3 regions of the Gordonia humi genome follow, and region 1 is predicted to be linked to each of the others. Evidence: riboswitches for the same ligand, from Rfam matches in the RefSeq annotation. Region 1 holds a riboswitch; each other region holds the start of a gene.

Region 1 (2,261 bases):
CCGAGGCGCCCGAGGACACGCCGAGGACGAAGGGGTCGGCGAGCGGATTGCGCAGCAGAGACTGCAGGACGCCGCCGCACACCGCGAGTCCGGCGCCGCAGGCCGCGGCCAGCACCGACTGTGGGAGCCGCAGCTTCCAGATGATCGACTCCTGCAGCTTCGACAGCCCGGAGCTCCCGCCGAACAACTCGGCGCGCACCGACGACGCGACATCGGAGAATCCGAGGTCCGACGGTCCGATGGTGATGGCGAATCCGATGGAGATCGACAGCAGTACCAGTCCGCCGAGCCATAGGGCGGCGACGGCGGACGGGTGAGACTGCAGTCGCGTCACTTACTCAGACCGAGCTCGCGCAGACCGTCGGCGACGTTCTGGACGCCGTAAGCGGTGCGCAGCGACGGATTCATCTCCGCACCGGTGGCGATGATGTAGCGCTTGTTCTTGACCGCGTCCATCTCGCGGGTCACCGGGTTCGACTCGAGGAAGTCGATCTTCTTCTGCGCCGACTCGCCGGACTGGATGTCGCGGGTCAGGTTGCCGATCACCAGGACCTGCGGATTCCTGCTGGCGACTTCCTCCCAGCTGATCTGCGGCCACTCGTCGCGTGTGTCGTCGAAGACGTTCTTGAGACCGAGCTCGCGGGAGATGACGCCGGGCGCACCGCAGCAGCCGGCCATATAGGGCGACTCCGAGTCGGAGAACCAGTACAGCACCGTCGTGCCCTGCGCGTGCACCGAGTCGGCGGCGGTCGCCACTCGCTTCTTCAGATCCGCGACGACCTCGGCGGCTCTGTCGGAGGTTCCGGTGAGCTCACCGAGCTGGGTGATCTCCTTGTAGACGAGATCGAGCGTGAAATCGGTGCTGCGCGATCCGTCGCCGCCGGTGTCGTCCTTGCCCTCGCAGTCGGACGGTGCGAGGTACGTCGGGACGCCCAACTCGGTGAACCGCGACCGCGGCGCCGTTCCACCCTTGTCGAACGTCGACGAGAACGACGCCGTCACCAGGTCAGGATCCTCGGCCAGGACCGATTCGAACGACGGCCAGTCGTTCGAGATCCGCTTGACCTTGTCGTTCTCCTCAGCGAGGGACGGCAGGACGGGGTCGGTCCACGTCGCCGTCCCCGCCATCCGGTCGGCGAGACCGAGCGACAACAGCGCCTCGGTCGTGCCCTGGTTCAGCGAGACGATGCGCTGCGGCGGCGCGTCGACCGTCACCTGCTCACCGCAGTTCGCGAGCGAGACGGGAAATCCCTCGGCGGTCGAGTGCGGCGACGAGTCGTCCGACGACCCGCATCCGGCGAGGAGTGCGACGGAGCCGGCGAGCGCGACGGCTCCGGCCAGGATTCGGCGAGGGTGAGGCATGGTGTCCTTCGGGCCGCGAGCTGTGGAACGCGAAGCTCGTCTGCGGATCGGCGCGGGAGTGCTCCCGCGCGAGCCAGCAGGTCTTCGGACTCGAGGTCTGCCGCTGTCGGACGTCTTCCCAGGCCGTTACCCAGTGACATGTGTCCGACGCGTCGCTCTCACCGCTGCGCGTCAGTCCCGGACTCGCACCGGGTTCCCTGCCCGACTCGTCGGGCACGCTGGCGAGGCAATCGTAACTTTTCGCCGTGAGACGACTGTGCCCGGGACCACCCGACGGTGGTCCCGGGCACAGTGGAGGTCGGCTACTTCGCCGTCGCGATGCCCAGCGACGGGAAGAAGAAGCACGTGGCATCGCCCTTCTTCACCGTTCCGTAGATGGCGGAGAGGACCGTGCCGGAGCCGGTGTCGACCAGGCCTGCCCTGACTCCGTTATTGGGGATCAGATTCAGCGCGGGCGTCAGCGTGGATTCGATGACCGGCTTGGCGATGGCTGCCAGACCGAGGACGTCGGACTCGGCGATCCGCTTGTTGACCGCATCGAGGATGATGTCGGTGACGCCGCCCATCGGCTCCCCGAGACCGCCCTTGAACGTGTTCACGTTGAACCACGCGACTCTCATCCCGGACTTGTCGCCGGAGTCGTTGATCAGACCGGTCGGCACGAAACCGTAAAGGACTTCCCCCTTCTTCACCGCGTTCAGGTCGATGTCGCCGACCAGCGGGACCTCGACCGTCAAGTCGCCGACGCCCGGGGTGTACGGACCTGCGACGGCACCGCCCGCCGCGAGGGACAGACTGAAGTCAGTGCACAGACCGACAGTCGGTGTGAACGGCGTGATTCCCAACTGGTTGAGAACCTTGTTCGCCGCTTCGATCCCGTCGATGACCGATGCCGCATC
Region 2 (2,261 bases), 430 kb from region 1:
CTCTCCAGATAGGTCCGCTTGGCGGCCGCGGTGTCCCAGCCCGCATCGGCGAGGACGATCACATCCGGATCGGCCCGGACCACGTCCTCCCAGTTGCCGTCCGCCCAGCCGCCCTCGAGTCGGTCGAACACGTTGGTGCCGCCGACCGCGTCGATGATCAGCTGCGGACCGCCGTCGCCCGCCCCGACGAACGGAGTGTCGGTGGCGCTGTCGTACCAGAAGATCTTCTTGTCCGCGCCGGCCTTCGCGGTCGTCACCGTGTCGAGGGTCGCCCGCATCTGGTCGTTGACCGTGTCCGCGGCGTCCTCACGGCCGAACAGTTTGCCGTAGTCGGACGTCTCACCGGCGATTGCGTCCCAGGACGGGTCGGGGCGATCGCTCTTGTCGGCGCAGCCGAACGGCGATACGTAGGTCTCGATTCCCAGGCCCGCGAGCTCGTCGCGGCTGCCGAGCGCCTTGTCGTCGAACGCCGAAGCGTACGACGCCGCGACGAGATCTGGTTTCGCCTCGATCACCTTCTCCCGATCCGGGTACTCCGGCGCGAGGACGGGGATCTTCTTGTAGGCGTCGGCCCACTGCGGTGCGATCTCGTCGTCGAGGTAGGCGGTGCCGATCAGCTGACCACCGGCTCCGATCGCCAGTGCGGATTCGGTGGCGCCCTGGTTGACGGTGATGGCGGCGTCCGCGGCGTGCGGCAGAGTCACGTCGCGCCCGCAGTTGTGAACGACGATCTCACCCGATCCTCTGTCGGCGTCGTCGGTGCCGTTGGTGCTCGAGCACCCGGCGAGAAGTAGTGTCGCGGCGACCAGACCGGTGCCGACGGTGAAACGGGTGTGCATTCTTGATGCCCCGCCTTCCATGACTCGTGGAATATCGGTGTCGGTCACGGCCGGTCTCCTGGCTTCGCAGGGCTGCCCGCACGAGCGCCTTCCCGAGGAGTCGTCCTCAGTGGCCGAAGTCGTCAGCTTCGCGGCTCGTGCCGGACCTGCTCACAGTGGCGAGTACCGCGCCGGTCTTTCACCGGTCTTCCCGTTCACCGTGACGTCGTGCCGAATGCTATCAGTGCGCTCGTCCGGACCGCACCTTCTGTCCGGATCGTTCCGGACGCCGCGCGAAACGTTCGAAACGAGCCTTACGCGCACAAGCGTGACTGTGACGCACACCGCTCCCAGACTCTTCTCAGGCGTCGCGCCACACCCGGTGGCCGACAGGAGTGAAACGAGACGACGATGCTGGTGGCTCTGGGACTGGCCATGGTGGCCGTGTTCATGTTCCTGATCATGACCAAACGCGCGACGCCGGTCGTGGCGTTGATCTTGGTCCCGACGATCTTCGGACTGTTCGCCGGGGCCGGGCTCGGCATCAGCGACATGATCACCGACGGGATCACCGACCTCGCGCCGACGGCCGCGATGCTGTTCTTCGCGATCATCTTCTTCGGCATCATGATCGACGTCGGCCTGTTCGATCCGATCGTGCGCGGCGTGGTCCGGCTGGTCCGCGACGACCCGGCCAGGCTGGTGGTCGGCACCGGTGTCCTCGCCGCCGTCGTCTCCCTGGACGGCGACGGGTCGACGACCTTCATCATCGTCACCTCGGCTCTGCTGCCGCTCTACCTGAAACTCGGGGTGAGCCCGGTGGTGCTCACAGTGGTCGCCGGCCTGGCGAACGGCACGATGAACATCCTGCCGTGGGGTGGTCCCACGGCGCGTGCGGCCGCCGCGTTGAAGATCGACGCCTCAGACGTGTTCGTCCCGATGATCCCGTCGCTGGTCGCGGGCATGGTCGTCGTGCTGGCATTCGCCTATCACCTCGGCGTCATGGAGCGACGCCGCATCGGCCGCATCGAGATCCGCCCGTCGGTCCTGGCGACCGCGACGGCATCGGTGTCGGCCGGCGGCGGCGACCTGCCGCCCGCCGACCGACCGGGGTCGTCCGCCGGTTCGGGGTCGAGCGACGACGGCTCGTTCGGCGGAGTCCTCGATCCGCACCGACCCACCCTGCGCCCCGGTCTGCTGTGGGTCAACGCCGCGCTCACCGTCGCCCTGCTCGCCGTCCTCGGCGCCGACGTCGTCGCGATTCCGGTGCTGTTCATGATCGCCGCGGGTCTGGCCCTGGTGATCAACTTCCCGCGGATCAAGGATCAGCAGGCGGCGATCGTCTCGCACTCCTCGTCGATCGTGTCCGTCGTGGCGATGGTGCTTGCGGCCGCGGTGCTGACCGGAGTGTTCGCCGGGACCGGCATGGTCGACGCGCTCGCC
Region 3 (2,261 bases), 1.4 Mb from region 1:
GCCGTCGACCACGCCGGCGACGACGATCTTGCCGCCGAGCCCGGCGGCCGCCACCGTGTCGACATCGCCCGCGACGAGATCGACACCGACGGCCTCGACTCCGGTCCGACCGAGTGCCGCGAGCGACTCGCGAGCATCGCCGAAGTAGGTCTGGACGAGGATCCGCGGACGCGCCGACACCGCCGACAGCGTGGTGTAGACGTCCTCCGCCAGCGCGGGCAGATCGCCGACGGCGTCGGTCACCAGGATCGGCTCGTCGATCTGCACCCACTGCGCACCGGCGTCGGCGAGGGCGCCGAGCAGCTCGACGTACAGGGCGACGACCTCGCCGATACGACTCAGCGGCGCGTCCGCGCCGTCGACGGCCTTCGACAGGGCGAGGAAGGTGATCGGTCCGACGATCACCGGGCGGCCCGCGACACCGTCGGCCGCGGCCTCGGCCAGCTCGGCGAGGACCTTGGTCGCGTCGAGCGAGAACGCCGTCTCGGGGCCGATCTCGGGAACGATGTAGTGGTAGTTCGTGTCGAACCACTTCGTCATCTCGAGGGGGGCGACGCCGTCGGCGCCGGGATCATTCAGCCCGCTCACTGCGTTCCCGGCGCCGCGCGCGGCCGCGAAATAGCGGTCCAGCGGGTCGTCGATCGTCGTCACACGCGGCGGCAGCGCGCCGAGCATCACAGCGGTGTCGAGGACCTGGTCGTAGTACGAGAACGTGTTGACCGGCACCGAGTCGATGCCTGCCGCGACGAGGGCGCGACGGTCCGACGCGCGCAGCTCGGCGGCGACGGCTTCGAGTGCCGCGCGGTCCGAGCGCCCGGCCCAGTAGGCTTCGACGGCGCGTTTGAGCTCCCGGTTCGCACCGATGCGGGCGGTGCCGGGGACAGTCGCGGTGAACGGTGGGGTGGGTGTCGTCGTATCGACGGACATGTACTTCTCCTGCAAACAGTGGTGACGACCGTCGCCCGACAGAAGATGAGCACAGAACCGCGGACCCGCGACGCGCACGGGCCGGCCTCCGGTGTCATCGCCTGATCCACGAGGCGGACAGCCACCGAGTGCGGCGCACCCGGTACACCAGGCAGGTCTTCGGGCTCGTCGGCGTGCGCTGAGCGCTCCTACTGGTCGTCGCTTCCCAGAGCTGCCGTGGCAGGCCCAGTGCACGTGACGACGGTCGTTCCGACATACCGCTGCGGGTCAGCTCCGGATTCTCACCGGATTCCCTCTTTCGACGCCTGCGACGACTCGTCGTCGTAGGCGAACCTGTTGCGAGGCCGATCATAGCGACCGGTCCCGACGAATCACATTCGCGAGATCGCGTGCGTTAAACCCTGGCGTCCGACGCCGGCGCCGGGATCACCCCGGTCTTCGCCAACTCCTTCGCCGCGTCGAACTCGGCGTCGATCTCCGGGTTCGGGCGGTAGGTGGCCAGGCTGACCGCGACGGCGACGACGAAGCTCGCGGCGACGCCGGGGACGATCTCGTACATGTCGTCGCTCAACCACGATCGTCCCCAGGCGTAGGCGACGACCGCCCCGGTGACGATGCCGGTGAGTGCACCCCACGCGGTGAAGCGTCGCCAGTACAGGGACAAGACGACCGCGGGGCCGAAGGCCGCACCGAATCCCGCCCAGGCGAAGGCGACGAGGTCCAGGATGCTGTTCGACGGAGAGATCGCCAGCACCGCGGCGATCACCGCGATCGTGAGCACACCGAGCCTCCCGAGGCGGACATAGGTGGTGTCGCTGAGTTCGCGGCGACCGGTCTTGGCCGCGACCAGCTTGTACAGGTCCTCGATCAGGGCCGATGAGCAGACGATGAGCTGCGAGGAGATGGTCGACATGATCGCCGCGAGCACCGCGGCCAGGACCAGCCCCGCGATGAACGGGTGGAACAGGATCTGCGACAGGGCCAGAAACACGGTCTCGGCGTCGTCGGGCGCGTCGGCCGTGTGCTCGGCGAAGTAGGCGATGCCGACGAGCGCCGTGCCGACCGCACCGAGGGCGCACGCGAACATCCACGCGATGCCGATCCGGCGCGCGGTGCCCGCCTCGCCGGGGGAGCGCAACGCCATGAATCGCACGATGACGTGCGGCTGACCGAAGTACCCGAGTCCCCACGCCACCGACGAGATGATCGCGATCGCGGAGCTGCCCGCGAAGAAGCTGAGGTCGTCCGGATCGACCGCGCGGACCCCGTCGATCGTGGCACCGACACCGCCCAGATCGATGATGCCGATGATCGGAACCGCCAGCAGCGCCACG

The links. A riboswitch is a leader RNA that binds a small molecule or an ion and turns the genes downstream of it on or off. The one in region 1 is predicted to bind cobalamin.
Region 2: it holds a riboswitch for cobalamin, as region 1 does, so the genes downstream of both, BKA16_RS20040 (ABC transporter substrate-binding protein) here and BKA16_RS17950 (ABC transporter substrate-binding protein) in region 1, are expected to answer to the same signal.
Region 3: it holds a riboswitch for cobalamin, as region 1 does, so the genes downstream of both, metE (5-methyltetrahydropteroyltriglutamate--homocysteine S-methyltransferase) here and BKA16_RS17950 (ABC transporter substrate-binding protein) in region 1, are expected to answer to the same signal.

Annotation. Positions count from the first base shown of each region.
Region 1 covers NZ_JACIFP010000001.1:3,906,222-3,908,482, forward strand. Annotated here, with positions in the region: gene BKA16_RS17945 (iron chelate uptake ABC transporter family permease subunit) at 1-334, opposite strand, end outside; gene BKA16_RS17950 (ABC transporter substrate-binding protein) at 331-1,362, opposite strand; cobalamin riboswitch at 1,420-1,600, opposite strand; gene BKA16_RS17955 (hypothetical protein) at 1,665-2,261, opposite strand, start outside.
Region 2 covers NZ_JACIFP010000001.1:4,332,351-4,334,611, forward strand. Annotated here, with positions in the region: gene BKA16_RS20040 (ABC transporter substrate-binding protein) at 1-887, opposite strand, end outside; cobalamin riboswitch at 871-1,056, opposite strand; gene BKA16_RS20045 (CitMHS family transporter) at 1,230-2,261, shown strand, end outside.
Region 3 covers NZ_JACIFP010000001.1:2,465,864-2,468,124, forward strand. Annotated here, with positions in the region: gene metE (5-methyltetrahydropteroyltriglutamate--homocysteine S-methyltransferase) at 1-927, opposite strand, end outside; cobalamin riboswitch at 1,061-1,279, opposite strand; gene putP (sodium/proline symporter PutP) at 1,322-2,261, opposite strand, start outside.